DNA from 2 places in the Pedobacter riviphilus genome. Region 1 is predicted to be linked to the other one. Evidence: riboswitches for the same ligand, from Rfam matches in the RefSeq annotation. Region 1 holds a riboswitch; the other holds the start of a gene.
The links. Region 1 has a riboswitch for cobalamin ahead of H9N25_RS09540 (TonB-dependent receptor plug domain-containing protein). Riboswitches for the same ligand answer to the same signal wherever they lie in the genome.
Positions count from the first base shown of each region.

Region 2: linked by a shared signal. The riboswitch ahead of metE (5-methyltetrahydropteroyltriglutamate--homocysteine S-methyltransferase) and the one ahead of H9N25_RS09540 (TonB-dependent receptor plug domain-containing protein) in region 1 are both predicted to bind cobalamin.

Region 1 is NZ_CP061171.1:2,329,006-2,344,234, reverse strand. It holds gene H9N25_RS09585 (hypothetical protein) at 1-396, opposite strand, end outside; gene H9N25_RS24970 (hypothetical protein) at 369-503, opposite strand; gene H9N25_RS09580 (ATP-binding protein) at 863-2,011, shown strand; gene gatB (Asp-tRNA(Asn)/Glu-tRNA(Gln) amidotransferase subunit GatB) at 2,125-3,588, shown strand; gene H9N25_RS09570 (TlpA disulfide reductase family protein) at 3,588-4,700, shown strand; gene H9N25_RS09565 (response regulator transcription factor) at 4,804-5,493, shown strand; gene H9N25_RS09560 (RluA family pseudouridine synthase) at 5,752-6,474, shown strand; gene H9N25_RS09555 (chloride channel protein) at 6,549-8,339, shown strand; gene H9N25_RS09550 (sigma-54-dependent transcriptional regulator) at 8,503-9,906, opposite strand; gene H9N25_RS09545 (serine hydrolase) at 10,019-11,266, opposite strand; cobalamin riboswitch at 11,351-11,545, shown strand; gene H9N25_RS09540 (TonB-dependent receptor plug domain-containing protein) at 11,644-13,512, shown strand; gene H9N25_RS09535 (DUF6580 family putative transport protein) at 13,554-14,141, shown strand; gene H9N25_RS09530 (ABC transporter substrate-binding protein) at 14,318-15,229, shown strand, end outside.
Region 2 is NZ_CP061171.1:4,890,178-4,905,406, reverse strand. It holds gene H9N25_RS20150 (putative signal transducing protein) at 1-154, shown strand, start outside; gene H9N25_RS20145 (phosphatidate cytidylyltransferase) at 198-1,007, shown strand; gene H9N25_RS20140 (class I SAM-dependent methyltransferase) at 1,132-1,797, opposite strand; gene H9N25_RS20135 (acyl-CoA thioesterase) at 1,859-2,245, opposite strand; gene metE (5-methyltetrahydropteroyltriglutamate--homocysteine S-methyltransferase) at 2,530-4,863, opposite strand; cobalamin riboswitch at 5,060-5,267, opposite strand; gene H9N25_RS20125 (M14 family metallopeptidase) at 5,391-8,087, shown strand; gene H9N25_RS20120 (DsbA family oxidoreductase) at 8,172-8,888, shown strand; gene H9N25_RS20115 (DUF3820 family protein) at 9,184-9,405, opposite strand; gene mfd (transcription-repair coupling factor) at 9,509-12,847, opposite strand; gene H9N25_RS20105 (DUF2752 domain-containing protein) at 13,078-13,380, shown strand; gene H9N25_RS20100 (TM2 domain-containing protein) at 13,386-13,772, shown strand; gene H9N25_RS20095 (Nif3-like dinuclear metal center hexameric protein) at 13,898-14,995, shown strand; gene H9N25_RS20090 (zinc ribbon domain-containing protein) at 14,995-15,229, shown strand, end outside.

The DNA.
Region 1 (15,229 bases):
TAAATTTTGATTTACCCTTACAACAGTTTTCTCCCTACGTACAGGGCGTTTATTATTAATCACTACAGTTTTATTCCCATTATAGTTTGGATGCCCTTTTACTACATAGTATTTGGTATCACGGCTATCTCTTATAATGCTTTGGCGACCACCGTAATTTTTATATTTACTGTATCTGGCAACATAGATATTGTTTCTTAAATAAGGTTTTGGCTCATTAATCACCACTTTATAAGTACGATATACATCAAAGTTTCTATATTGGGCAGGCAGACTACTTACCCAAACCCAATGTCTTCCATTCGGATAAATGTATTGTGCAGTAGGTACATAATAATAGGCATTAATGTCCGGGAAATAATAATAATCTACATGGTTGTATCCTGTTGGCCCCAAACTGGCTGCGAACCAATATTGATATTTAAACTAATCTGCGCTTTTGCATTATTTATGCTGAATAATGAAACCATCAGAACTGCAGCAAATAAAACTAACTTTTTCATAATGTTTTTTAATTAAAGGTTTCTTATGTGTGTTGCTGGGATAGACAGGGCTAATGGACTCTGGTTTAATCAGCATCATTCCATTTAACATTCTTTAACGATTGTGTGTGCTATTGAGTAAATTTACTCAATTTACTGAGTAATTTGTAAAAAATGATGTAATAGTCTTATTTACAGTGTTTTATTGAGTAATTTTTAATGCCAAAACTAGTAAATGAAGCTTACTTTATATTATATAATTAATTAAAATTTAGTTAGGCATTTTGAATTACTTAATACATTGAGTAAATTTACTCAATATATTGAGTAAATTGTTAAATATGTTTCAAAGATCTTATTTACAGAAACTTAAAAAGGTTATGAATGAACCAAAAAGGTTTATTCAAGTCCTTGTGGGGCCAAGGCAAGTAGGTAAAACAACATTGATCGGTCAACTGGTCAAGGAAATTAATACGCCTTATATATTCGAATCTGCGGATGCAGTTGCTGCTTCGGATAAGACCTGGATAGAACTGATATGGTTTAATACCAGAGAACTATTAAAAGAACCTGGCATTGATGAATATCTTCTTGTGATTGATGAAATTCAGAAAATTGATAATTGGAGTGAAATTGTGAAGCGCTTGTGGGATGAAGACATACGAAATGGGGTAAACTTAAAAGTAATTTTATTGGGGTCTTCCAGACTGCTAATTCAACAAGGATTAACAGAATCATTAGCAGGGAGGTTCGAATTAACTTATTTAGGACATTGGAGCTTTGCTGAAATGGAAAGTGCTTTTGGTTTTACTGCCGAACAATACGTATGGTTTGGCGGCTATCCAGGCGCCGCAGACCTCATCAACGACGAAGAGCGGTGGAAAAATTATGTCTCAAATGCTTTGATAGAAACCAGTATTTCAAAAGATATTTTAATGCTCACCCGTGTAGATAAACCTGCTTTAATGAAGCGCTTGTTTGAATTGGGTTGTCTATATTCCAGTCAGATATTGTCTTTCACCAAAATACTAGGTCAGCTCTCTGATGCAGGTAATACCACAACATTGTCTCATTATTTACAATTATTAGATACAGCGGGTCTATTGGGCGGGATTGAAAAATTTGCTGCTGATGTGATCCGTAAACGTTCATCCAGTCCAAAATTCCAAGTGCATAACAATGCTTTAGTAAGCGCTCAAAGAAGTGAATTCTTTGAAGAGATAAAAAAACAACCAATAGAATGGGGGAGAATGGTAGAATCATCAATAGGTGCACATTTATTAAATTTCTCATTTGTAGAAGGTTATAAAGTGTTTTATTGGCGGCACAGAAACGATGAAGTAGATTTTATTTTAGAGAAACGAGGTAAAATAATTGGTATAGAAGTTAAAAGTACAGGCCAGATTACGGGTACTTCGGGAATGGATGCTTTTAACAAAATGTATAAGCCCGATAAAATACTTTTAGTTGGAGCAGGTGGGTTGCCTTGGCAAGAATTTCTAAAAATTTCTCCATCGAGCCTTTTTTAAGGAAAGACTAAATAATAACTATATTTGACACATTAATATTTAACCATAGATTAAATCTGTATTGAACAGTACAAGCTGTGGTTAATAAAACTTATAATAACACGAAGCTTTAAATGCCTTTACAAGAAACAAGCCCCCAAACTGCTTTCGAACTCGTTTCTGGACTAGAAATCCATGTTCAGTTAAATACCAATACTAAAATATTTTCTGCTGATAGTGCATCTTTCGGGGCTTTACCCAATCAAAATATATCTACGGTTTCACTGGCATTGCCTGGAGCCTTACCCAAGTTAAACAAAGAAGTAGTAGCAAAAGCTATCCGTATAGGTTTAGCTCTAAACTGTACCATTAACCAGACCAACCATTTCGACCGGAAAAACTATTTCTATGCCGACCTGCCGAAAGGGTATCAGATTACGCAAGATAACCAACCAATCTGTGTAAATGGTTTTTTGGAACTTCAATTGGCTGATGGCAGTACAAAGAAAATCGGAATTAATCGCATTCACCTAGAAGAAGACGCTGGAAAAAGTATTCATGATCAGGACGATAACTATTCGTTGGTTGATTTAAACCGTGCAGGGGTGCCGTTAATTGAGATTGTGACCGAACCGGATATCCGCAGTTCGGAAGAAGCTTCTGTCTTACTAAGCGAAATCAGGAAATTAGTAAGACATTTGAATGTAAGCGACGGAAATATGGAAGAAGGCAGTTTGCGATGCGATGCTAATATTTCTATACGACCACAGGGCACCACCGAATTTGGAACACGCTGCGAAGTAAAAAACCTAAACTCTATGCGTAATGTACGTAGAGCAATGGATTTCGAATTTGGCCGCCAGGTAGAAGTGATTAGTAACGGAGGAAGAATTATCCAGAGCACTTTAAACTTTGATTCCGATAAAGGAACTACTTCTCCAATGCGCACTAAAGAAGAAGCGAATGATTACCGTTATTTTTCAGATCCGGACCTTCAACCCATTTATATTTCTGATGATTGGTTAGCAGAGATTAAATCTTTAATGCCGGCTTTACCAAATGAAATTTCTCAGCAGATGATTGCTGACTTTGGGATCAGTAAAGCTGATGCAGCACTTTTTGCTGAAGATTTAGATCTGTTAAACTACTTTAACCAGGCTCAATTAGCTGTTCACAACAAAAAAAGCTTAATAAATTGGTTAATTGGTCCAATTAGAGCTGTTTTAAATGAAAAAGGGATTACGATCTCCGATTTCAAAGTAAATCCAACACAACTGGCAGAAGCCATTAATCTGGTTGATGATAAAAAAATTACACAGCAAATTGCTATTCAACAACTATTACCAGCGATTGAGTTGGAAGAAAATGCAAAAGTTGCCGATTTGGCACTATCATTAAACTTACTCATCTCTGAAAACGGAGACGAATTAAGTAGTTTTATTGATGAAGTGTTAAATAAATACCCACAACAGGTAGAAGCGTACAAGAAAGGCAAAAAGGGCGTTTTAGGTTTGTTTGTTGGCGATGTAATGAAACTAGCCAAAGGAAAAGCTGATGCTAAAAAATTAAATGAATTAATACTTGAAAAACTAAAATAATGAGACTAAAACAATTGAGCCTGATCATGCTGATCGCGATTGCCTTTACTGCATGTAAACCCAAAGATAGCTTTACAATTGATGGAACTTTCCAAAACCCTGGTAAAGAGAAGAAAGTATTTTTATATGGGATGCAGAATAGCAATATGGTTGCAATCGATTCAACTAATTTATCAGAAAAAGGTGAATTTAAATTCATCCGTAAAACCCCATCAGTTGATTTCTTTAGGGTATCGGTAGGTAATCATGAGTTTATGTTAATTGCAAAAAATGGCGACGATATTAAGTTGGAAGCTGATTTGGCCGACAAAACAATGACTTATAAAATTTCAGGGGCAAATGAAGTAGAAAAATTATCAGAACTAAATACGATTAGAAATAATTTTGCCAAACAAGTAGAGAAACTACAGGCCGATTTCGAAGCAAAAGTAGCAACACAGCCTCAAAACAGGGCGGCTGTACTAGAATCAATGAAACCTCAGTACGAATCGTACATCAATCAATTGAATATGCAGATTATAAAATTTGCTAAAGACAACAAAGGTACGCTTGCTAGTTTCTATGCCATGAATACTTTAAGTCCACAGGAATTTGAAGCAGAACTGGTGCAATTTGCTGATGAAGTTAAAGAAGAAATTAAAGGCAATGCCACGGTTGATGCTTTTGTAAAACAGATGGCACTTTTAAAAGCAGTTCAGGTAGGGCAGGTTGCTCCGGCATTTACCATTAATACAGCGGATGATAAACCTGTAAGTTTATCAGACTATAAAGGAAAATACGTATTAATCGATTTTTGGGCGTCATGGTGCCAGCCTTGCCGCCAGGAGAACCCGAACGTAGTTAAGGTGTATAATAAATATAAAAATAAGAACTTCGATATCATCGGCATATCGCTGGATACCGACAAGGCAGCATGGTTAGGTGCAGTAAAAGCTGATGGATTAACCTGGACACATGTTTCGGAATTGAAAGATTTTAACGGCGTAACGGTAAAAAAATACCAGGTGCAAGCTATTCCAACTTCTTATCTGGTTGATCCTTCTGGAAAAATAATTGCTAAAAACTTACGTGGCGATGAATTAGAGACGTTTTTAGCCAAAACGTTACTTTAAAACAAATTCCATGTTAAACTAATTTAAGTAATTAACAATTTCTTAACTTAGGCTTAACTAAATATTGCATCATAGACACTACTTTCGTAACAAATATTTAACTATGAACAACGCAGGTCAGAAAATATTAATTGTTGATGATGAACCAGATATTCTGGAGCTTATTGAATATAACCTTAAAAAAGAGGGTTATCAGGTTTTCACAGCTACCAATGGCCAAGAAGGAATTACTGTTGCGAAAAAGGTGCACCCAGATTTGATTATTCTGGATATTATGATGCCTAAAATGGATGGCATTGAGGCTTGCCGTTTAATGCGTGCAATACCTGAATTCAAAAATACATTTATGGTTTTCTTAACCGCCAGAAGTGAAGAGTATTCTGAAATTGCTGGTTTTAATGTAGGTGCTGATGATTATATCGCAAAACCAATTAAACCACGTGCTTTAGTTAGTCGCATTAATGCGATTTTAAGGCGGAATACAGGAACAGAAGAAGTATCTGAAAACAAATTGGAAATTGGCGATTTAGTAATCGACCGTGAAGCTTATTTGGTTTTTCAAGGCGGTAACAAAGTGGTATTGGCGAAAAAAGAATTTGAGCTTTTATATCTGCTGGCATCAAAACCAGGAAAAGTTTATACCCGCGAATCGATCCTTAAAAATATCTGGGAAGATTCGGTAGTAGTAACCAATAGAACTATTGATGTTCACATCCGTAAACTAAGGGAAAAATTAGGCGAAACTTATGTATCAACCGTAAAAGGAGTAGGTTATAAGTTTGAGCTATCTTAAATAGCTTTACCATAGATAACACAGATTAGCACAGATTTTTCTGGTGATTAATCTGTGTTTTTTATGCATCGTAAATTAATTCCAGAAACAACCCGATAGATCGGGTTCAGGAGGACAACAGTCCTAAAAAATCGGCATGCTGCCCCGAATATTCGAGATCAGCATCTTTCTTAATTGAGTCCCTGAAATAAATTCAGGGTCAGGCTCACCTTAAAAAAATAAAATCGTATTTTTGCGCTTCATTAATTACAGCACAGTTTGAAGTTTCCAAATTTTAAAGACCTTATTCTTTTCGAAGACAATGATTTTATTGTGATCAATAAACCTCCATTTTTAGCCTCGCTCGATGAACGTGGAGGATCTGGAGAAACCAATGTATTACGCTTGGCCAAACAGTATAGTGATGATGCGCAGGTTTGTCACCGTTTGGATAAAGAAACTTCTGGTGCTCTAATCATTGCAAAAAATCCAGAAGGTTACCGCCACGCTTCTATGCAGTTCGAAAGAAGAAAGGTAAATAAGACCTATCATGCCGTGGTAGATGGACACGTCATTTTTGATGATTTAACTGTTGATCTACCTATTTTAAACGATGGAAATAAAAATGTAACCATTGATAGGGCTGAAGGTAAACGTGCAGAAACGATATTCAATTCTTTAAAATACTACAAACACTATACTTTGGTAGAGTGTAAACCGATTACCGGTAGAATGCACCAAATCCGTATTCACCTGGCGACACAAAGAGCAGCCATTGTTGGTGATGATATGTACAAAGGGAAACCTGTTTTTCTTTCATCAATAAAGAGAGGATATAAATTAGCCAAAGGCGAAGAGGAGCAGCCCATTATGAAACGTTTCGCATTACATGCCAGACATTTGGTTTTTAAAGGATTAGATGACAAAGATATTGTGATTGATGCACCATACCCAAAAGATTTTGCAACTTTAATTAAGCTATTGGATAAATTTGATGCTTAAAACAGCCCTTTAAATTGGCGCGTTTCGTTGTTTTTCTTACTTTTGGTATTCGCCCTCTATTAAAAAACAATAGAATGTACATCAGATTTGTAAATTACCTTGATAAGATTAACCAGTACCGAAAATCTAAAATATCAAACCGTAATTTCTTAATTATCCTTGCTGTAATTGTCGGGATTTTAGCAGGACTCGCAGCTGCCGTTTTAAAAAGTTTAACCCACCATATCGAAGAATTTCTTCAATCAGACTGGCACTGGAAATATAAATACTATTTGTACTTTATATTTCCGATGATCGGTATTTTTCTAACGGTTTTGTACATCAAATACTTTATCCGTAAAACAAAATTCGAAACAGGTTTAACCCCTTTACTTTATGCCATTTCGAAAAAATCGAGTAAGGTAGAAGCACATAATATTTATTCGCAGATTATTACTGCAGCCGTTACGGTAGGTTTTGGTGGTTCAACAGGTTTGGAGGCACCAATTGTTACCAGTGGATCGGCAATAGGCTCTAATCTTGGTCGTGTTTTGGGCTTGTCATACCGCGAAATTACCATGCTGGTAGCCTGTGGTGCAGCCGCTGGTATTGCAGGGGCATTTAATAGCCCGGTTGCTGGGATTGTTTTTGCCATCGAGATTCTATTGCCAGAGTTTACCATTCCGGCATTTATTCCCCTTCTGTTATCGGCCGCAACGGCAGCGGTAGTGGCAAGATTATTTTATACCCAACAGCTTTTCTTTCTGGTTACAGAAGGGTGGAAGATAAATGCTTTATTCTATTATGTAATACTGGCTTGTTTTATTGGTTTGTTTTCAATCTATTTTACCAAAGCAAATTATGCGGTAAAAGGATTATTCTATAAAATAAAACATCCTTATACCAAAGTAATTGTAGGCGGTTTAATGCTTGGCGCTTTGGTATTTCTATTTCCTACGCTATATGGTGAAGGGTATATCACAATAAAAGGCTTACTAAAGGGTGATTATCATACGGTAATCAATAATAGTATTTTTGCCGATTATAGCTCAATTTCGGCCGTGGTAGTACTGTTTACGGTAGTGACCATTTTTATGAAATCAATTGCCACCCTTGTTACCTTAGGTGCAGGTGGTAATGGTGGTACATTTGCGCCCAGTTTAATTATGGGCGGGTTAATCGGGTTTATATTTGCTTATGTCGTGAATTTATCGGGAATAGCGCAATTGAATGTTTCGAACTTTATTGTTGCAGGCATGGCTGCTGCTTTAGGCTCGATTATGCATGCCCCATTAACGGGTATCTTCCTGATTGCCGAAATTACTGGGGGATATGTTTTAATGGTGCCTTTGATGATAACCACTGCGATTTCTTACGCCATTAACCGCAGCTCGCAAAAACATTCTATTTATACCAAAGCACTGGCCGATAAGGGAGAGTTATTATCTCATGAGGATAAGGATACAACGGTTTTAAACCAGATGAAGCTAAAGTATTTGATCGAGAAAACCTATCCTCAATTATATATGAACGATCTGATTTCAGTTAAGATGAACGAGATTATGCAATCGCATAAAAACATTTGTGCTGTAACAGACGAACTGGGCGATTTTAAGGGGATAATTTACATGGAAGAACTATTTAATGAGATGATCAATCATCCTGATAAGGGGAATTTAAGAGCTTCTCATTTGGTTCAGCCTGCACCGAATACGATTACAGAAAATGATGACCTTAAAATGGTACTGGAGAAAATGGAACAGGATAATGTATGGATTTTACCAGTGCTTACCGTGCAGAACCAATATTTAGGCTTTGTCTCTAAAACAGCAATTTTTAATAAATACAGGGCGTTGCTGATGAGGCAGAATGATTATATGGGGTAGGTCTAAACACGATACTGAAAATGATTCGTGAAGACACAAGCCATGGTTGTTAGAGCTTATCGAAGACTTTATAATAGAAAACAAAAAATATTTTTCCTTAGACAGGCTCAGGATGACAATATTTTTTGTTTTCTACTTAATTTAAAGGCGCTAACACTTTAACTTACTCAGCTCTCTTTAAACCAAACTTTTCAATTTTACTATATAAGTGACTTCTTTGGATATCAATTTCATCAGCTGTTTTTGATACATTCCAGTTGTTTTTTTCCAGTTTGAATTTGATGAATTCACGTTCCGCGTGATCTTTATAATCCTGAAAATTATTGAAAGAATCGAAAGAAGAAGACAGGCTCAATCCACCGGCACCCGGAATCTGCGCACTGCTTGCGGCGCCAATATTTGTACCACCACCTGGATTAGCAAAGGCACGCACGTCATTTTCGGTAATAACCTTATCGCTTAAAATAATCAAACGCTCAATCATATTGTGTAACTCACGTACATTACCTGTCCAAGGCAAAGCTTTTAAGGCGGCCATTCCACCATCGTTTATTTTCTTAACGGGCATTCCATAATCGCTGCAGATACTTTCTAAAAAGTTCTGGGCAATAACAGGAATATCATCAGTTCGCTCTGTTAAATGTGGAACATGGATATTGATTACATTTAACCGATGGTACAAATCCATACGGAAGTTACCATCTTCAATTTCTTTCAATAAATCTTTATTGGTTGCTGCTAAAACGCGAACATTTACTTCAATTTCCTTTTCACCACCCACACGCGAAATTTTATGTTCTTGCAAAGCACGTAAAACTTTTGCCTGGGCAGAGAGGCTCATATCGCCAATCTCGTCTAAAAATAAAGTTCCACCATTAGCCAGCTCAAATTTACCGATACGTTGCTTAACAGCAGAGGTAAATGAACCTTTCTCGTGACCAAACAATTCACTTTCAATCAGCTCTGATGGAATAGCAGCACAATTTACCTCAATTAAAGGACTATCGGCACGGTTCGATTTTTCGTGTAACCAACGGGCTACCAATTCTTTACCGCTACCATTTGCACCAGTAATTAATACACGGGCTTCGGTAGGCGCAACACGCTCAATGGTTTCCTTAATTTTAGAAATACTTTCCGATTCGCCTAAAATCTCACGGGTTTTACTTGCTTTACGTTTTAAAACCTTGGTTTCGGTAACTAAATTTCCCCTGTCTAAACCATTACGGACAGTAATCAGTAAACGGTTTAAATCAGGTGGTTTCGAAATAAAATCAAAAGCTCCTTTTTTACTGGCTTCAATTGCAGTTTCAACTGTTCCATGACCAGATATCATAATGAATGGTAAATCTGGTTTAATGATCTGTGCCTGTTCGAGCACTTCCATACCATCCATCTTATTCATCTTGATATCGCAAAGTACCAGATCGAAATTTCCTTTTTTGATCATTTCGAGACCGTCAATACCGTTATCGATATCTTCAACATCGTAATTCTCATACTCTAGAATTTCGCGTAAGGTACTCCTTATCGCACGCTCATCGTCAATTATTAATAATTTAGCCATTAGAGATGTATTCTTTAATTTTGAAATGCGAATATATTATTTTTTAATTAATGTATAGTTTTTTATACAATTTCTACGCTATAAACCTGAAAAGGACTGAAAGGTTTTAATCTTAGTAGGAATAATCAAGTTTAAATTTGCTAAGATCTGTTCGGTGCATTTTCTTGCGGTTTAATTCTACTTCATAAATGCTTTTGCCCAAGTTCTTCATAAAGGGGAAACAAACAGTATCGTATTCATATTTATTGTCGTTAAATATACCATCTTCGTTGCTTTGTACCACCGCCGTTAAGAAATACTCAATTCTATTTTTAAAATCAACGAAATAAGAATTATCAATGATGTAGCCATAGCTATCACCATACTTGTTAAAAATTCTAATGTTTGGGGCTGGTGTTATCTTTTCTCTTCCATAATACAGCATCTTCGCATAGGTTGTCCAAAATTCTTTATGATCGTATTTAGGATAATCGCTTTCCGTTGGATATTTGCTCATGTAGGTATAAATCAACTTATAATCTTCTGCAGTCAGGTTAAACCTTTCATTAGTTGGAAAAGCCTCAGGAAAAATTAATTTCTGCATCAGTTTTTGTTGATCATTGATGGCAAAGGCATTTTTTCCTGCCAAACTAAATGGTTTATTTACCAATTTATCGGCACTGTCCAAATAGCCTTTACCCATTACCAGATTAGTTAGCTGCAGTTCGTAGTCTTTTGGATCGTATTGTGCCGGTTGATCATACACCAATTGACTGCCATTGTAAAATTTAATAGGGTTGGTGTGTTTGGCCGATTCTCCGGCATCACCAATGGCCAAGCGGTTTAAAATGCGACTATCGTTTAATCCATTTGCTTTCAATTTTTCGTTAATTTCTGCCCGGCCGATAAATTCGAATAAACGGTTAAAGGCATCGTTATCGCTGGTAAGCAAAATCTTTTTAACGTAATGTTCTATCGATGGAAGCCCATTTTTAGCACTTGTGTCTGTTAAAACTTTCGTTTGCCCTTTATAGGCACTATCGGTAATCATGGTACTTTTAGCTGTTAATCCCGTGTTTTTTAACCGGTTTATTTTCTCTAGGGCAAAAATCACTGCAGCGAGTTTAACAGTACTTGCAGGGTAAAAATAATGGTGCGGATCTAAATTATAGCTAAACGTTTTAAAAGTAGGTCTATTTTTTACATCACGGTTAACCTGGGTATAAAGGATTTGAACCTGGTTTTTATCAGGATGGTTAAGTATTGAAGAAAAAAGTTCTGGTTTGGTTTCCATTAGTTTCCTAAGAAAAACAGTATCGGTTTTTTGTGCCATAGCAAATATACTGATTGACGAAAATGCAATAATTAAAATCCTTTTCATGAGTAGAAATTTGATTCCTAATTTAGCTTTTTCTATTAAAATCACCATTTTCCATCATCCATTTTACATGTTGTTTAATTTTGTTACTTTTGCAGCGCTTTTGGTTTCCGGCTTTACATCCGGGATTAAAAGGGAATACAGTGTAAATCTGTAACTGTCCCGCAGCTGTAAGCTCTATAACGTTTTTCAATTCTTAAGTCACTGCCCAATTAACTACTGAGCGGGAAGACAGAAAAAACGGGAGTAAGTCAGAAGACCTGCCTTTAGCGTTTAATTTCATAGCTTTCGGGGATTGAAGCTTGGATTGAGATATTAACGTTGTTCGTATTTTCATTTCCTTTTCTAATCTGTTGGCTGTGGGCAAAACTCACAATCAAATGAACAAAAAAAGTATGCTAACTGTAGCAGGGCTGGGGCTCGCACAGTTAATGATTGGCCAGGTGGCTAATGCTCAAACTCAAGATAGTTTGCAGCTCAAAGATGTTGTAATTTCTGCAACAAAAAATGACCAGAAACAATCTCAGACTGGAAAAGTGGTCACTATCATCAGTCGCGAAGTATTGGATCGCAGTAACGGGAAATCATTGCCAGAACTTATTAGTGAGCAGGCAGGGATTATTGTAGCAGGCGCAAGCAGCAACCCAGGATTAAACAAATCGGTATTTTTTAGGGGTGCAGGAAGTGCTTATGCAGTGGTTTTAATTGATGGTATTGTACAGAACGATCCATCAGGAAACGGAGGTGCATTCGATTTAAGATTGATTTCTATTGATCAGATTGATCACATCGAAATTTTAAGAGGCGGCCAGTCTACCATTTATGGTTCTGATGCCGTTGCAGGGGTAATCAATATTATCACCAAAAAAGGTGGCCCAAAAGGAAATACCATTTATGGTGTGGCCAGTGCAGGGAGTTACGAAACTTATAAAGGAACCATTGGTTTAAACGGTGGAGTTGAAGGTTTTTCTTATAATATTAACTATACCCATGCTAAAACCGATGGGATTTCAGAAGCAGCAACCCCAATGGGAAGTGCAGCTATATTTGATAAAGATGGTTTCAAAACCGATGCTCTAAATGCGAACTTCGGAATCAAATTGGATAATCATTTCTCTGTAAATCCATTTGTGCGTTATTATTATGGCAATTATAAATTTGATGGTGGTGCTTTTACCGATGCAAACAATTATTCGATTTTGAAAAACTTTGCTGCAGGTACTAATGCCAAATATGAATTTGCTACCGGTAAAGTAACCTTGAACTATAGTTTTGAAAGCACCAGAAACGATGCACACAGCCAATATCCTAGTGTTAACGAAGGTCGCGTATCGTTGTTGGATTTATTCTACAACCAAAAATTGGGAAATAAATTAGATTTATTGGTGGGTATCGATAACCGCGTGATGAAATTATCATCAGCAACCAATAAACCGGAAACCAATATTTTTGCTGCTTATGGATCTTTATTCTTACACGATTTAAGTGTATTTAATCTTGAAGTTGGCGGACGTTACAATAAACACGAACAATATGGCGAAAACTATACTTACTCAATTACCCCAAGTATCAACATCATTAAGGAAATAAAGTTATTTGGAACTGTTTCAACAGCATTTAAAGTGCCTACCTTGAACATGCTTTTTGGTCAGTTTGGTGCTAATTTGAACTTAAAGCCTGAGAAATCGAAGAATTACGAAGCTGGTGTTAATTTTAGCTTTGCTGACGACAAATTTAGCTTACGTTTAGCAGGTTATAAGCGAGATTTAACCGATGCAATCATTTATGCTTATCCTAATGGATATATTAACCAGGTAAGTCAGAAAACCAAAGGTTTCGAGGTTGAACCAGCAGTTAAATTCAGTGTGTTCAATATCAATGGTTATTATGCTTACGTAGAAGGGAATGAGTTCAATTTTGTTGATAATGCGGTTGCCAACTATCTTTTCCGCAGACCAAAACATACATTTGGGATCACTGCAGGTGCGCAGGCTACGAGCAATTTATATGTAAGCGCAAATTACCGTTACTTTGGTAAACGTAACGATGGTAATTTTACGACTTACACGGTAGATAATTTACCTGCTTATAAATTGTTAAATGCTTATGCAGAATATGCTTTGGCTAAAAAACGTGTAAAACTGTTTTTTGATGCCAAAAACATCCTGAACGAAAAATACAACGAGATTATTGGTTACAATAGCTTAGGTTTCAACTTTAATACCGGAGTAATTTTTAATATACACTAATAAAATTTAACTTTGCAGTATACATATTAACCAAAAATAGGATGTCTCATTTAAAATTTAATCCACGTACTTTAATTTTGTTGTTAATGATATTGGTAATAACGGCTTTCCGTTTGCTGGTAACATTTAACTCAGATGAATTAAAGTTTGCTAATTTTTCATCAATAGGAGCGGTAGCTTTATTTGGAGGAGCATATTTTAAAGATAATCTTAAAGCATTCGCTTTTCCGCTATTGAGTTTATTTTTAAGCGATTTAGTGCTTTATACAACCATATATAAAAAGTATGTAGATATATTCTTAATTCAAGAACTCTGGACATACCTTGCAATTGCATTAATGGTTTTAGTGAGTCGTTTCTTACTAAAAAAGGTAAATATTGCTAGCTTATTACTTTCTACAATTGTAATTGTATTCATCCATTGGATTGTAAGTGATATTGGCTCATGGTATAAGAACCCGCTGTATACACAAAACTTCAATGGGTTTATAGATTGTTTAATTAAAGCCATTCCATTCGAGATCAGATTCTTAGAGGGAACAGTGATTTATGGTGCATTACTTTTTGGAGCTTTCGAAATTTTAAAAGCAAAATACCCAGTATTGAAACTGCAAAGACAAAAGTTATAGATTTCCATTGATTGGTATAATATCAATCAAGCGAAAACAACATAGAAATCCTCTTTTGATTCGATTCAAAAGAGGATTTTTTTTAACTTAGACTCCTCATCATGCTGAGTTATTTTAGCATCTAATAAAGGCTATCAGATACTGAAACAAGTTCAGGATAATACATAAATATTGATATGAAAGTTGTTTCCTTTTTACCTGCTGCTACAAAAATGATTTACGATATGGGCCTGCAAGAATACCTGCATGGCGTAACATTCGAATGTCCTAAAGAGGCGGCAGCTCAGCCTAAAGTTGTACGATGCATATTAGAAGGTAAAAACTATTCGAGCATCGAAATAGACCGTATATTTTCTGCATCAAAAGCACAAGGCAAAAGTTTGTACTGGGTAGATGATGCACTATTGGAAAGCATCGCACCTGATGTGGTTTTTACACAGGATATATGTGAAGTGTGCAACATCGATACGGTTTGCACCGAAACAGCCGTAATGAAGCTCAGTAAACAACCTGTACTAGTTCCTTTATCACCAAATAACTTACGGGATGTTTTCGAATGTGCTATTACCATTGCCAACGCTTTAGGAAAGGAAGAGATAGCGTTAAACTATCTGGCAGGGCTGCAAAAGAAAACAGATCATATTTTAGATCAGCTTAGGGCAAACCGTGCGCCATTAAAAAGGATCATGCTGATGGAGTGGATAGAACCGATTTATAACTGCGGACATTGGATTCCTTTTCAGATTGCTGCCGCTGGTGGTGTTGATATGCTGTCTAATCCTGGTGGTGACTCTATTGTAACGCAATGGGATAAAATCCAGAAATATAATCCAGAGGTTTTAGTTATTGCCCCATGTGGTTTTGATATGGAAAGAAGCATGGAAGAAATGGAGCTGCTAACCTCAAAAACAGGTTGGAAAGAGCTAGAGGCCGTAAAAAACAACCAGGTTTATATTGCTGATTTTGATATGTTTACCCAGCCTAGTGTAGGCACACTTGTTGAGGGTATTGAAGCTTTAGCTTGTATGTTTCACCCTGAAATATTTAAGGCGGACGAAAACATAGCCAAAAAATTCATCAACTACAGC
Region 2 (15,229 bases), 2.6 Mb from region 1:
GGTATTAAAACAGGGATTAACAGAAGCCGGAATTCCGGCAGTAACGATAAATAAACAGCTCTCGGCATATAATATTGGCGAAATAAATGTTTTGGTGAATAAGGTAGATTTCGATAAAGCCATAGAATACATTGTTGAAAACGAAATTGAATAGTGATGATGATCTTAAACTTTACACCCTTTACCTCCTACCTTAAATGAAAACCAGGGCAATAACCGCTTTCTTTTTTACCATTGTAATGCTTGGCTCTATCCTTCTGGGGAGCTACACTTTTACCATCTTTTATCTTGTTTTAAGTGTTTTGGCTTTGTTTGAATTTTACAAGCTGATTAAAAACTCTGGCATCAGGCCACACCGTAATATCGGTTTGGCAGCGGGTTCATTAATATTTTTGATGGCGGCAGGCCTACACTACCTTAAATATGATGTGAAGTATTTGCTACTTTGTATCCCGCTAATTTTCTCGGTTTTTATTACTGAGCTATATAAAAAGAACAAAATTCCATTCGCCAACATCTCGTACACTTTTGTTGGCTTTGTTTATGTAACCATTCCTTTCTGTTTTTTTCATGCCCTGGGCTTTTTGAAAAACTGGAACGAATATAACTTTCATCTTCCGCTGGCATTTTTACTGATGCTTTGGGCAAATGATACAGGTGCTTATCTTTTTGGTGTAAAATACGGTAAACGTAAATTATTTGAGCGCCACTCGCCAAAGAAAAGCTGGGAAGGTTTTTTCGGAGGCATGTTCACCAGTGTTTTGGTCGCTTTTGGCTTGTCATTTCTGTTTACCGAAAGTCCAGCATGGGTTTGGATTGGTATGGCGGTATTGATTGCTAGTTTTGGTACATTGGGCGATTTAGTAGAATCGATGCTTAAACGCAGTTTGGATACGAAAGATAGTGGTGGTTTATTACCGGGCCATGGCGGGTTGTTAGATCGTTTTGATGGGTTATTATTGGCTGCTCCCGTGGTTTACGCCTATTTATATCTGATTTTGTATTAAGCGAGCATCGAGAAAGACCTCAGTATTGGCATCATTCTCGCGCATGTGGGAATATTAAAGCAGTTCAATACTCATGCTATACAATCGCTATTCTCCCTAATCCTCGTTAAAAACGAGGGCTATTTTATACATTAGCTGTTACAACATAATATTCTCTTTCTACTCGTTCGCCTGTTTTACTTTGTACCTGCTCTAATTTTTTAAGCGTATTTTTAATGGTAAATCCCGCTTTTTCTAATAGTTCTTTTACGGTTTCTACTTCGTAAAGTGTAAAGCCATAAGGAGTAAAAGGCAGGTTTTGCATGAAAGTTTTATCAGCAAAACATATAACCAAAGTGCCGTCAGGTCTTAATATCCGCTTAATTTCGCTGAGGTATTCGCTTGGATTTGTCCAAAAATATATCGTATTAACCGTAAAAACTTTATCGAACCGATCATCATCAAATGGTAATGTAAGGCCATCTGTTAACTGAAAGTGGACTTTTCCTTTTGTGATGAAATCCTGATTGATCTTTTCGGCTTCTGCAATAATGGTTGCAGAAATATCAGCACCAAAATAAGCGAGGTTCTCTGCTTTTAACAATAGTTGAGCAATATGCCCGCCGTTACCATGACCGATTTCTAAAACGGTTTCATTGTTTTGAAGGTTTAATGCCTCAATTGCAGAAGTGGTCATGCCGATATTATTGGCATGCATCATTTCGCCTGTTTTAATGCCGTGTTCGCCTTCAGGACAAGCCAATTGTTTGGCAATATTTTTTAAGTCTTCCTCAGAAAGTTGATGTTCCATAGTCAAATTTAAAAATTTGGGCGTTATGATTTTTTACATCTTTTCTGCCGAGGTTATGAGATTATTTGATCACTTGAACCGGCTTTTTATTTTCATCGATCGCCACAAAAGTAAAATCGCCATGAACGGCCAATTCTCTTCCTTCGGCATACATCTGCTCAATATAAATTTCTACGTTCACTTTTAAACTGGTATTACCCACATGCTTTACCTTGCCGATAAGCTCTACGATAGTGCCTGCGGGGATTGGTTTTTTAAAGTCTATCCTGTCGCTGCTTACAGTAACCATAATCTGACGGCTAAAACGGGTTGCGGTAATGAAAGCAACTTCGTCCATTAAATGCATGGCTGTTCCACCGAAAAGAGTGTCGTAATGGTTTGTTGTATTAGGGAAAACGGCTTTAAAAATGCTGGTTTTAGAATTTTCTATTCTTTCTTCTAGGGTCATGGGTTAAATATAGGTGCTGTAAAAAGCTTTGGCAACTTTCTAGTTATTTTTAGTAGAAAATTGCCAAAGTAAAAGGTTTGCCTTGAGAAATGGATACTGAAATGTAAAAAAATGTGCTTTCAGTAATGTAATTAAGTAGCGAAATAACTAAAAAGATGTCATCCTGAGCTTGTCGAAGGACAGTCTTTTTAGTTATTTCACGATAAGGGTCTTCGACAAGCTCAGACTGACAACAATCGAATTCTTAACTTAATAGTATTGGTTTCTGTGTGACAAAATTAGAATTAATTCACCTGAAGATCTGCAGCGAGCACCTCTTCGGTTTTACGCATTTCTTTTGCGGCTTCAACCATTTCTATCAAAGCTTTTTTGGTTTCATCCCATCCACGGGTTTTTAAACCGCAATCGGGGTTTACCCAGAGTTGCCCGGAGGGAATAACAGCTTTTGCTTTTTTAAGCAATTGAACCATTTCTTCCCTCTTCGGAACCCTTGGAGAGTGAATGTCGTATACCCCGGGGCCGATTTCGTTTGGATATTTAAAATCGGCAAATGCGTCTAATAACTCCATCTGCGAACGTGAGGTTTCGATCGTGATTACATCTGCATCCATATCGGCGATGTTTTGGATGATATCGTTAAACTCAGAGTAACACATGTGCGTATGGATCTGCGTATCGTCTTTCACGCCGCTTGCCGAAATTTTAAAGGCTTTAACCGCCCAGTTCAGGTAAGTTTGCCAATCAGCTTTGCGTAATGGTAAACCTTCTCTAATGGCTGGTTCATCAATCTGGATGATTTTAATACCTGCATTTTCCAGATCGCAAACCTCATCGCGGATGGCCAGGGCAATCTGAGTACAGGTTTCTGATCTAGGTTGATCATTACGTACAAACGACCATTGTAAGATGGTTACAGGACCGGTTAACATACCTTTCATGTATTTTGTGGTAAGTGACTGCGCATAGGCGGTCCACTTTACTGTCATAGGTTTTGGGCGCGAAACATCACCAAAAATAATAGGAGGTTTTACACAGCGTGAACCATAACTCTGTACCCAACCGTTTTTAGAGAAGGCGAAACCATCTAGCTGTTCACCAAAGTATTCAACCATATCGTTGCGCTCAAATTCGCCATGAACCAAAACATCCAGATCGATTTCTTCCTGCCAGTTTACCGCTTTTGCGGTTTCTTTTGCTATGAGGTCATCATATTCTTCAACGGTAAAAGTTCCGTTTTTAAGTTTTGCTCTCCAGCTCCTTACCTCTGCCGTTTGCGGAAATGAGCCGATGGTTGTAGTGGCATAACTTGGTAGATTGAGTTCCTGTTGTTTAATTTTTCGGCTAGAAAATGGGCTTAAACGTTCTGCATCCTGCTCTTTTAATGCTAAAACACGTTGTTTAACTTCAGGATTGTGGATGATTTTAGAAACTTTACGGTTAGCAATCGCAGTCTTATTTTCTTCAAGCTTTTGCAGGGTAGATGCAGGGCTTTCGTTGGTGATGAGTTTTTTTAAGGTAACGACCTCAGCAATTTTTTGTTTCGCATAAGCCAGCCACTGTTTAATTTCGGCCGAAAGGTTTTGCTCATTGGTTTCATTGTCTAAATCAACCGGCGAGTGTATTAGGGAACAAGATGGGGCAATCCACACTTTATCCAGACCTCTTTTTTCTACAACCTGGTTAATGATTGAAACAGATTTCTCGAAATCATTTTTCCAGATGTTTCTTCCATCTACCAAACCTAAAGAAAGGATGGTATCTTCTTTTAACGAAGCTAAAACATCTATCAATTGACCTTCAGCGCGTACCAGATCGATATGTAAAACATTTACTGGCAATGAAGTAGTTAAGGCAAGATTGTTGCCTAAACCTTCGAAATAAGTTGCTAAAACGATCTTTAACCTTGGAAAAGCTTTTCTAATTTCTTTATAAACATATTCATAAGCTTTTTTGTCTTTTTCGGTAAGGTCTAAAGTTAAAAACGGCTCATCAAACTGAACATATTCTACACCCAAGGCATCTAAGCGAGATAAAATCTCGATATATACTGGAAGCAAGTTTTTGATCAGATCGATTTTTTCGAAGCCAGCTTCTTTTTCTTTTCCCAATAAAAGGTAAGATACCGGTCCGATTAAAACAGGTTTTGTAGTAATGCCTAATTGTTTTGCTTCGTAAAACTCATCGATAATTTTGGTAGAGAAGAGTTTAAAAGGCTGGTTTTTGTAAAACTCAGGAACGATGTAATGGTAATTGGTATCGAACCATTTGGTCATTTCCATCGCTACCACATCTAATCCTTCTTTTTGATAACCCCTGGCCATGGCAAAATAGAGATCAAGCTCCGAATTTCCTTTTTTCAGGATCACTTCGTTATACCTTTTCGGTATTGCACCAAAAGTTAACGAATGATCGAGCACATGATCATAAAAAGAAAAGTCGTTCGAGGGAATGATATCAATTCCAGCTTCTTTTTGAAGGTTCCAGTTTTCGTGGCGAATGTTTTTTCCCACCTGAAGTACATTTTTGTACCCAGTTTTATCTGCCCAGTAATTTTCGCAGATTTTCTTTAATTCCCTTTGGCTACCTATTCGCGGATAGCCCAGATTTTGCGTTAGCATCTCTTTTAAAGATTAAGTAAATAAATCGTTTAAAAGCTCTTAAAGCACTATTTTGTAATACTCTATGTTAAAAATTAAAGGGAAAGGTTTGGGCACAAACAACCTGCTCATCAGCCAAAAGCTTAAAGCAAGCATATAAAATTTTAATTTTATCGTGTACAATCAGACCTGACCAATTACTTTATAACGCGAAAGTACCGTCAATTCAATATAGGCAGGTCTCCTGACTTATTCCCGATCTTATCGCCTTCCCATCCCGGTAAACGGCACAGTGGCATGAATGATAAGACCGTTGTCTTTTTAATAAAAGACAGAATTTACAGTTGCGCGACAGCTCGTGATTTGCACACGATTCCCTATTAATCCCGGGTGTAATTCCGGGAACCTGTATCGGTTGATGAAAAATAAAGTTAAGAACTTACATCAGGACAAATGTATGGATTAGGATTTAAAACTTGTAACAAATTTACAGCAAGCCGTTTTTGGCGCATATTCTCTATTATATTTGATTACCTAACTAAACTATTATGATAAAAATCTACTTTAAAGGGCTTTTTGTTGCTTTTTTAATGGTAAATAGCTGTGCTGTACTGGCACAGGAAGTGCCAACGCCAAAATCGCATTTTGGTTTTGATATCGGCGACGATTATCAATTGGCCAATTATACCCAAACAGAAGCTTACTTTAAGAAACTCGTGGCAAGTTCTGACCGCATTAAACTGGTTGATATTGGCAAAACCGAAGAAGGCAGAAGCCAATATATGCTGATTGTTTCTTCACCCGAAAACCTGAAGAAATTGGACCGTTACAAAGAAATTTCGCAACAACTGGCGCATGCTGAAATTACACCCGAGCAGGCAAAAGCATTAGCCCAGGAAGGTAAAGCAGTAGTTTGGATAGATGGTGGTTTACATGCCAACGAAGTAGTGGGCGCACATCAACTAATCGAAACCGCTTATGAATTTGCCTCCAGAAAAGATCCGGAAACCCTGCGTATTTTGGATAATGTAATCGTTTTGTTTACCCATGCCAACCCTGATGGGCAAGAACTGGTGAGCAATTGGTACATGAGAGAGAAAGATCCCAAGAAAAGAACAACCTCAGGCTTACCCGTTTTATATGAAAAATATGCAGGCCATGATAATAACCGCGATTTCTTTATGCTAAACCTTAAAGAAACACAGAATATTGGTCGCCAGCTTTTTGTCGAATGGATCCCGCAGATTATGTATAACCACCATCAGGCTGGCCCGGCAGGAACTGTTGTTGCTGGGCCTCCCTACCGCGATCCGTTCAATTACGTTTTCGACCCAACCTTACTAACCAGTTTAGATGCGGTTGGTGCAGCCATGCACAACCGAATGAATGTGGAAAATAAACCTGGTTATACCCAACGCGGAGGATCAGTTTATTCTACCTGGTATAATGGCGGACTAAGAACCACCACTTATTTTCATAATATGATTGGGCTCTTGACCGAAATTATCGGGAACCCTACTCCTTCTGAAATTCCTTTGGTTCCTTCGCGTTTATTGCCAAGCGGCGATTCGCCAAACCCGATTACCCCGAGGAAATGGTACTTTAAAAACTCGATCGATTATTCGGTATCACTAAATTATGCTGTTTTAAATTATGCACAACGTTACCGCGATGAATTGTTGTATAACATTTATCAGATGGGCAGAAATTCAATAGAACGAGGTAAAAAAGATACCTGGTCGTTCTCTCCAAAGAAAATTGAAGCCATTAACAACGCTGCAAAAGGCGAAAAAGGTACCGCAATTGCGGGCGGAGATGCCGATTTTGGGCCAAGACGGCAGATCAGTATGAAAGCTTTTGATACGGTGATGAAAGCTCCGGCAAACAGAGATCCTCGCGGATATATTTTAAGTGCCGATCAACCTGATTTTAACTCTGCAGTTAAATTTTTAAATGCTTTGATCAGAACAGGGATTGTGGTTCAAAAAGCAACCGCTTCATTTACCGTTGCAGGGAAAAATTATCCTGCCGGAAGTTATGTCGTAAAAACCGATCAGGCTTTTCGTCCACACGTTTTGGATATGTTCGAACCTCAGGATCACCCGAACGATTTTAAATACGAAGGTGGTGCTCCAATTCCGCCATACGATGCTGCAGGATGGACATTAGCCTATTTAATGGATGTTAAATTTGATCGGATTCTCGACGATTTTTCTGGTCCGTTTGAGAAAAGTCCATATGGTGTTTTGTTGAAATCAGAAAACAAATTACCAAATGGATCGGGCTATGTGTTAAGTGCTGCACAAAATGATTCTTATACTGCGGTTAATGATTTATTAAAAAGCAAAGTTGAGGTTTACCGTTCGACTGAAAATGGCGATTTTTATGTTTCATCAGCAGGAAAAGCAATACTAGAAAAAGCGAATATCAAATTAAAAAGTGCGAATGCCCCAAAAGATAAAATTAAAATTTCTGCAGGAAGGATTGCCCTTTGGGATACTTACGGCGGCTCTATGGCTTCGGGCTGGGTGCGATTTTTAATGGAACAATATCATTATAACGCAACGGTAATTTATCCACAGGATATTGACGCGGGGAACTTAAAATCTAAATACGATGTAATTGTTTTTGTGAGCGGAGCCATACCGCCGGTACAAGGCGGAGGATTCGGAAACAGATCTTTCGGACCAAAGGCAGAAGAAATCCCTCAAGAATTTAGAAATCGTTTGGGTAGGATCACCGCCGACAAATCAATCCCTGAATTGAAGAAATTTTTGGAGGCAGGCGGCAATATTGTAACCATAGGTAGTAGCACCAATTTGGCCTATCATTTAAATCTTCCGGTTCGGAATGCAATGGTTGAAATTGTAAACGGAGAAGAAAAACGATTGCCTGCTGAAAAATATTATGTTCCAGGAAGTGTTCTAAATGTTGGTGTAGATACTACTTTACCAACCAATTGGGGCATGGAAAAGGAAGCTGATGTATATTTCGATAATAGCCCTGTTTTTAAGCTCACAGGCGATGCCATTGTGGCTGGAAAGATCAAACCTTTAATGTGGTTCGAAAATGCCACACCGCTGCGCAGCGGCTGGGCCTGGGGGCAGGCTTACCTGCAAGATGGTGTAACGGCCTTCGAAGCGAGGGTTGGTAAAGGCAAACTGCTTGCTTTTGGGCCTGAAATTGCTTTTAGGGCACAAACACATGGTACTTTTAAGCTGATATTTAACCAATTGTATAAATAAATTTGAGAAGCCGCTATCCTGAACGATAGTGGCTTTTTACTTTGGCCTTACTTTAGCCAACTGTAATCAGCTTAATTTTGTATTATGAAAGTAGAAATCTGGTCGGACGTAATGTGTCCGTTTTGCTATATCGGAAAAAGACATTTTGAACAGGCGATAGAAAAACTACCGTTCAAAAACGAGATTGAAGTCGATTGGAAAAGTTATCAGCTCAATCCTGAGTACCATAATACGAATAACGAAACAGTATACGATTACCTTTCGAGAAGCAAGGGAATGCCCATTGAACAGGCTAAACAAATGACCAAACAGGTAGCGGATATGGCTGCAAATGCTGGTTTGAAGATGGATTTTGATACGAATATTCCTGCAAATACATTTAACGCACATCGTTTGATCCATTTAGCAGCAAAACATAATCTTCAGGATTTAGCCGAAGAGAAACTGTTTGAAGCACATTTTGTGAACAGTAAAAATATCGGCGAAATTGATGTTTTGATTGATCTTGCTGTAGAAATTGGTTTGGATAAGGACGAGGCCAAATCGGTTTTGAATGGAAATGAATTTGCCGAAGCCGTTCGTTATGATATTTATGAAAGCCAGAATTTAGGGATCCGTGGTGTGCCTTATTTTGTAATGGACCGTAAATATGGTGTTTCGGGCGCTCAGCCTGTTCAGGCATTTACCGATGCACTTACCCAAAGTTTTGCCGAGTGGAAATCTGCCCAGCCAAAAACTACGCTTACTTCATTAAACAAAAATGATGATGCCGTTTGTGATGAAAATGGTTGTGAGATATAGCATTGTTTCCCGCAGATTACGCTGATCTCCGCAGATTTTTTCTGCGATAAATGTTGATCTGCGGTTTTTACAGATTAGTCGTCATCTCCTGAAGCGCAGCGCAATGGAGATGTCTATTCAAAACGGTCGTCTTTCCCGCGCAGGCGGGAATCTTAATGCAACCTGCGACCCTACTAAGGCATTACGATTCCCAATCAAGTTGGGAATGACGATTCCTCTATACCTGCCACCATCACTTTTGGTTCGGGAAGACAATAGCCCGGAATAAATGTTCGCATTAACCTATCATTCTTAACTACCGATTTTGATTCTTCAACGGCGTTAATAAATACTCTAAACCATTTACCCGGATTTCGAACATAGTAGCCATTAAATCGCCTAATTTCCCTTTTGGGAAGCCTTTATCCTTATACCACAGCAAATAACTTTCGGGGATATTACAGATCAGGTAACCTTTATACTTTCCATAAGGCATTTGCATTTTCACTAAATCGAGCAATAAGGTTGGATCTAACATTTTTGTTTTAAGGTAGTGCTGATAATTTAAAAAACATTAATTCAGTCAGTTCATTGACCGAATTAACGTTAATTGAGTCTGTCCGTTGACTGAATTAACGTTTTTAGTCAATAAGTTCTAAAGTTTGAATGGCTTCTTCAACAGTACTTATGTTATCGAAAGCAATCCTTAAGGTATTTTTTACTTCTTTTAAATTACACATACGCGGGTGGTTCTGCGCAAAAGTTAAAATCTTGGTAAAGGTATTCGAATCGAAATAAGCCGATTGTTTATCGCTTAAGAAATACCCGCGTAAACTATTTTTCTTAAAACTGATTTTCTCGAAGCCCAGTTTCTTGCCCAGCCACTGCAAGCGCACCACACTTAGCATCGTTTTTACTTGCGGCGGAACCGGACCGAAACGGTCGGCCAAATGTTTTTCAAAAATGGCTAATTCTGCTTCGTTATCAAGTTTAGAAAGCTCGGTATATAAATTGTAACGCTCGGTGATATTGGTGATGTATGCGTCAGGGATATACAATTCAAGGTCTGTATCTACCTGTGTAAAGCCCACAAACGGACGGGCAGGTTCATTTTCGAAGAGGCCTTTAAATTCTGCTTCTTTTAGTTCCTGAATAGCCTCATCCAATATTTTGTGGTACATTTCAAAACCAATTTCAGCAATGAAACCACTCTGCTCGGCACCCAATAAATTTCCACTTCCACGGATATCCAAATCGCGCATAGCTACATTAAAACCGCTTCCTAAGTCAGAAAACTCTTCAATAGCACTTAAACGTTTCCGTGCTTCAGAAGTTAAAGTAGATAAGGGTGGAGAAAGTAAATAACAGAAAGCTTTTTTGTTGCTCCTGCCTACCCGGCCACGCATCTGGTGCAAATCGCTCAAACCAAACATATGTGCATGGTTAATGATGATGGTATTGGCATTCGGAATATCTAAACCCGCTTCTATAATCGTGGTGGCTACCAGAACATCTTTTTCTCCATTAATGAAATCGAGCATTACATCTTCCAGTTGATCGCCATCTAGTTGGCCATGCGCAATACCGATTCTTGCTTTTGGAACCAGTTTCTGGATTAAGCCACCCAATTGCATCAGGTCGTTTACGCGGTTATGGATAAAGAAAACCTGTCCGCTGCGGTCTAATTCGAACTGAACGGCCTCTTGAATCAGTTTATCATTAAAAACATGTAATTCGGTACTAACCGGCTGGCGGTTTGGCGGTGGCGTGCTGATAATGGATAAATCTCTTGCGCCCATTAAAGAGAAATGCAGCGTTCTCGGGATCGGAGTTGCTGTAAGGGTTAAAGTATCAACATTTACCCTAACCGCTTTTAGCCTTTCTTTTGCAGTAACGCCAAATTTCTGCTCCTCATCAATAATCATGATGCCGAGATCCTTAAACTTTACATCCTTGCTCAGCAAACGGTGTGTGCCGATCAAAATATCAACTTTGCCTGCAGCTGCTTCGGCCAATGTATCCTTAATCTGTTTACTGGTTTTAAAACGGTTAATGTAATCAACGGTAACCGGGAAATCTTTTAAGCGTGAAGAAAAAGTTTTGAAATGCTGTAAGGCCAAAATAGTTGTTGGTACCAGAACCGCCGCTTGTTTTCCTTCTGCTACTGCTTTAAATGCCGCGCGTACGGCAATCTCTGTTTTTCCGAAGCCCACATCACCACACACTAAACGGTCCATTGGATGTGGCGATTCCATATCCTTTTTCACGTCTTGGGTAGCCTTTAACTGATCGGGTGTATCTTCGTAAATAAAAGAAGCCTCCAATTCTGTTTGTAAATAACTATCTGGAGAAAACGCGGTTCCTGCCTGGGTTTTGCGCAAAGCATAGAGCTTGATCAGGTCCCGGGCGATATCTTTAACTTTTTTTTTAGTAGTTTTTTTTAGCTTGTCCCAGGCATCAGTACCCAATTTATTCATCTTAGGCACTCCGCTTTCCTTACCGCTATATTTGGCAATGCGGTTTAACGAGTTGATGTTTACATAAAGTAGGTCGTTATCTGCATAAATTAAACGGATCATCTCCTGGGTTTTGCCGTTAACTTCTACTTTTTCCAATCCGGCATACTTTCCGATCCCATGGTCGATGTGGGTAACATAATCACCTGATTTAAGTTCCCTTAAATCTTTCAGGGTAATGGCCTGGCTTTTCTGATAGCCTTTTTTAAGTTTGTATTTGTAATATCGATCGAAAATCTGGTGATCGGTGTAAAATGCCGTTTGAATCTGCGGATCTACAAAACCTTCGCGCAGCATGCTATTGATCGGTGTAAACTTGGCTGTTTTATCAATATCCTCTAAAATGGCATATAAACGCTCAATCTGTTTTGGTGAATCGGTAAAAATAAAATTAACAATGCCTTCTTTTTCGTTTTCCTTAAGGTTATGGATAAGGAGATTAAAATCTTTGTTAAATGAAGGCTGTGGCTTGGTTTCAAATTCAAAGCGGTTGTCTGTTTTATAAAAAAACTGCTTCCCGAATTCGATGATTGGAAAATCCTGAAGATGATCGCCCAGTAACTTTTCGTCAGTAAAGGCAAATTTCGGATCAATCCATTCTGGGTTTTGGCTTTTATCTGCCGCTGGTAGCGCTTTCCACAGTTCAACAGCCTTTTTAAAGCCAGCTTTAACAATATCGAGGGTAAACTCTACATCCTTAAACCAGAGTTGTGTATCCTGGTCGATATAATCGAGGATGCTGATATTGCTTTCTGTTAAAAATTTTGCCTGAACATTAGGTACAATGGTAAGCGATTTAACATCGGCAACCGAAAGCTGACTTTCAATTTCAAAACTTCTGATACTTTCTACTTCATCACCAAAAAACTCAATGCGGTAAGGCAAATCAGAAGAGAAAGAAAATATATCTACAATGCCACCACGGATAGAAAATTGCCCTGGTTCGTAAACAAAGTCTCTTCGGTCGAAATCGTAATCAATTAAAAATTCGTTAATAAAATCGATGCCCAACTTGGCTCCCAAACTGATTTCTAAAGTGTTTTTTTCTAAAGCAGAGCGGTCAATCACCTTTTCGGCAATGGCTTCGGGGTAAGAAACTACAATTTTGCCATACTCCGAATCGTGATTCAATTCGTTCAGTACCTCTGCACGGGCCAGTACGTTTGCTGTATCTACCTGCGTAAAATCGAAAGATTTGCGGTACGAGGAAGGGAATAATAAAACCTGCTTTTCGAGCGCGCTTTCCAGGTCAGACTGAAAATATGCGGCTTCTTCCCGGTCTGGCAAAACGAACAGTAAGGGCTTGTGTAATAGGAAATAAGAAGAAAGGGCAACAATAGCATCAGCCGAACCCACCAATCCCTTTAATTGTATCTTTGGGTTTTTAGTGCTGTTCAACGCTTTGGTAAATTGAGTTACCCTATCGTCGGTTTTGTATCTGTTTATTAAATCGCGAATGTTCAAGGCACAAAAATAAGCTTATCTTTTAATATTAACCTGCAATTTGTGTAAAGGTTTTTTTAACTATTTTTGACGGGTTTGCCTACAAAAAACAATTTTGGGAAATAAATAACCACTTATTCTTAGATTGTATCGCAAGTTTGGTCGAAATATATCCCCCTTTCGTCGATTAAGGGCAAATTGATGTAACAAAGGTGGGGCTATAACCTCTAAATTATATAAAAAGTGAAACAATGAACAACATTAAGCGCTTTCCTTTAGAACTGGTTTTCTGGGTAACAGCATTAGTGTTATTGGCAACAGCGAATGGCCACGAACATCACTTCACGCTTTGTCCGCTAGCCAATTTGGGCTTTCAGGATTGGTGTCCGGGATGTGGCATAGGCAGGTCAATCAGTCATATTTTACATGGCGAGTTTACCGAAAGCTTTTCCGAACATTGGTTTGGGTTTCCGGCACTTTTGATTATAGTTTATAGAATTTACACATTGATAAAAAATAAAAATAAGTTTAAAATTTCAACTACAAATACATAGAAACCATGGATATATTTCAATCACCTCTAATGTCGTTACCAGGTATAACACCAGAGGAATACTCATATTTACAACAAGCAACAACAGGTTTAACTGAAGAGCAGTTGCGTAATTTCTTGATGGTTTATAGCAGTAAAAGAAAAAATCCATCTGACATGTTGATTTTCTGCTTAATCGGACTGTTTGCTGTTCCAGGCTTACAAAGGTTTATCATCGGTCAGATCGGAATGGGTATTTTATATCTTCTAACCGCAGGTTTATGTTTTATCGGATCGATTATCGATGTGGTAAATCACAAAACACTCGCTTTTGAACACAATCAGAAAATGGTTTTCGAAAGCTTACAGATGGTAAGAATGGGCGGTGGATTCCAGCAGGCAGGAAAATTCTAGGATAACTAATCTTGATATTTACATCCGTATCCAAATAAATTGGACGCGGATTTTTTCTGTTAAATGAAGTGTCGTACCTCAGCATTGACAGAAAAAGAAAACAATGAAATTTCTATATTTATAAAATGAAATTAGCTGAAATTACCAATTATTTAGAAAGCATAGCGCCGCTTAATTATCAGGAAGATTACGATAACTCTGGTTTAATAGTGGGCGATCCGAATATGGAAGTTCACGGTGCTTTGGTAGCTTTAGATTGCTTAGAAAAAATTGTAGATGAAGCGATTTCGACAGGCTGCAATCTGATTATAACCCATCACCCCATCGTTTTTAAAGGTTTAAAAAAGCTTAATGGCAAAAATTACGTAGAGCGCGTAGTATTAAAGGCAATCAGGAATAATATTGCACTTTATGCTATCCACACCAATCTTGATAGTATCCATACCGGTGTAAATGCGATGATTTGTGCGCGTTTGGGTTTAACTGGAACGAAAGTGCTATCGCCAAAAGCTGGTTTGTTGAAAAAACTGGTTACCTATTGCCCGCAGGCACAGGCAGAGCAATTACGATCGGCACTATTTTATGCGGGTGCAGGCAATATTGGCAACTATAGTGAGTGCAGTTTCAATGCCGATGGCTTTGGCACCTTTAAAGGTAACGAAGATGCTGATCCTTTTGTAGGTGAAAGAGGTGTTCGCCACCGCGAGGCCGAAGTGCGGATTGAAATGGTTTATCCTACACAATCTGAACGTAAAATTTTGGTTGCTTTGTTCGAGAACCATCCTTATGAGGAAGTGGCCTACGATATTTACAAACTCGAAAATAAACACCAATTGGTGGGTTCGGGCATGGTGGGCTGGCTGGAATACGATATGGATGCCTACGATTTTCTGCATCTGGTAAAAGATAGAATGCAGGCTAAAGTGGTTAGACATACGGAAGTAATTGGCAAAAGAATCAAAAAAGTGGCGGTTTGCGGCGGTTCCGGAAGCTTCCTGTTAAAAGAAGCCATTGCTGCCGGAGCAGATGCTTTTATTACCGCAGATTTTAAATATCACGAGTTTTTCGATGCTGAGGAAAAATTGATCATTGCTGACATCGGACACTTTGAAACTGAACAATTTACCTCAAATTTATTGCTTGAAATTATTCAGAAAAAATTTACTAACTTTGCAATCCGTTTAACGGAGCAAAATACAAACCCCATAAATTACTTGTTTTAATGGAACAAACCGTAGAACAAAAGCTAAAAGCTTTATACGAATTACAAAATATCCACACAAAAATTGATAAGATCCGCCAGGTACGTGGTGAATTACCAATGGAAGTTGCCGATCTTGAGGATGACGTTTTAGGATTAGAAACTAGAATTGCAAAAATCAAAGGAGAACTTGATGATCTGGAGGATTCAATCGTAACGCGTAAAAATACAATTAAAGATGCGCAAGCTGCCATCA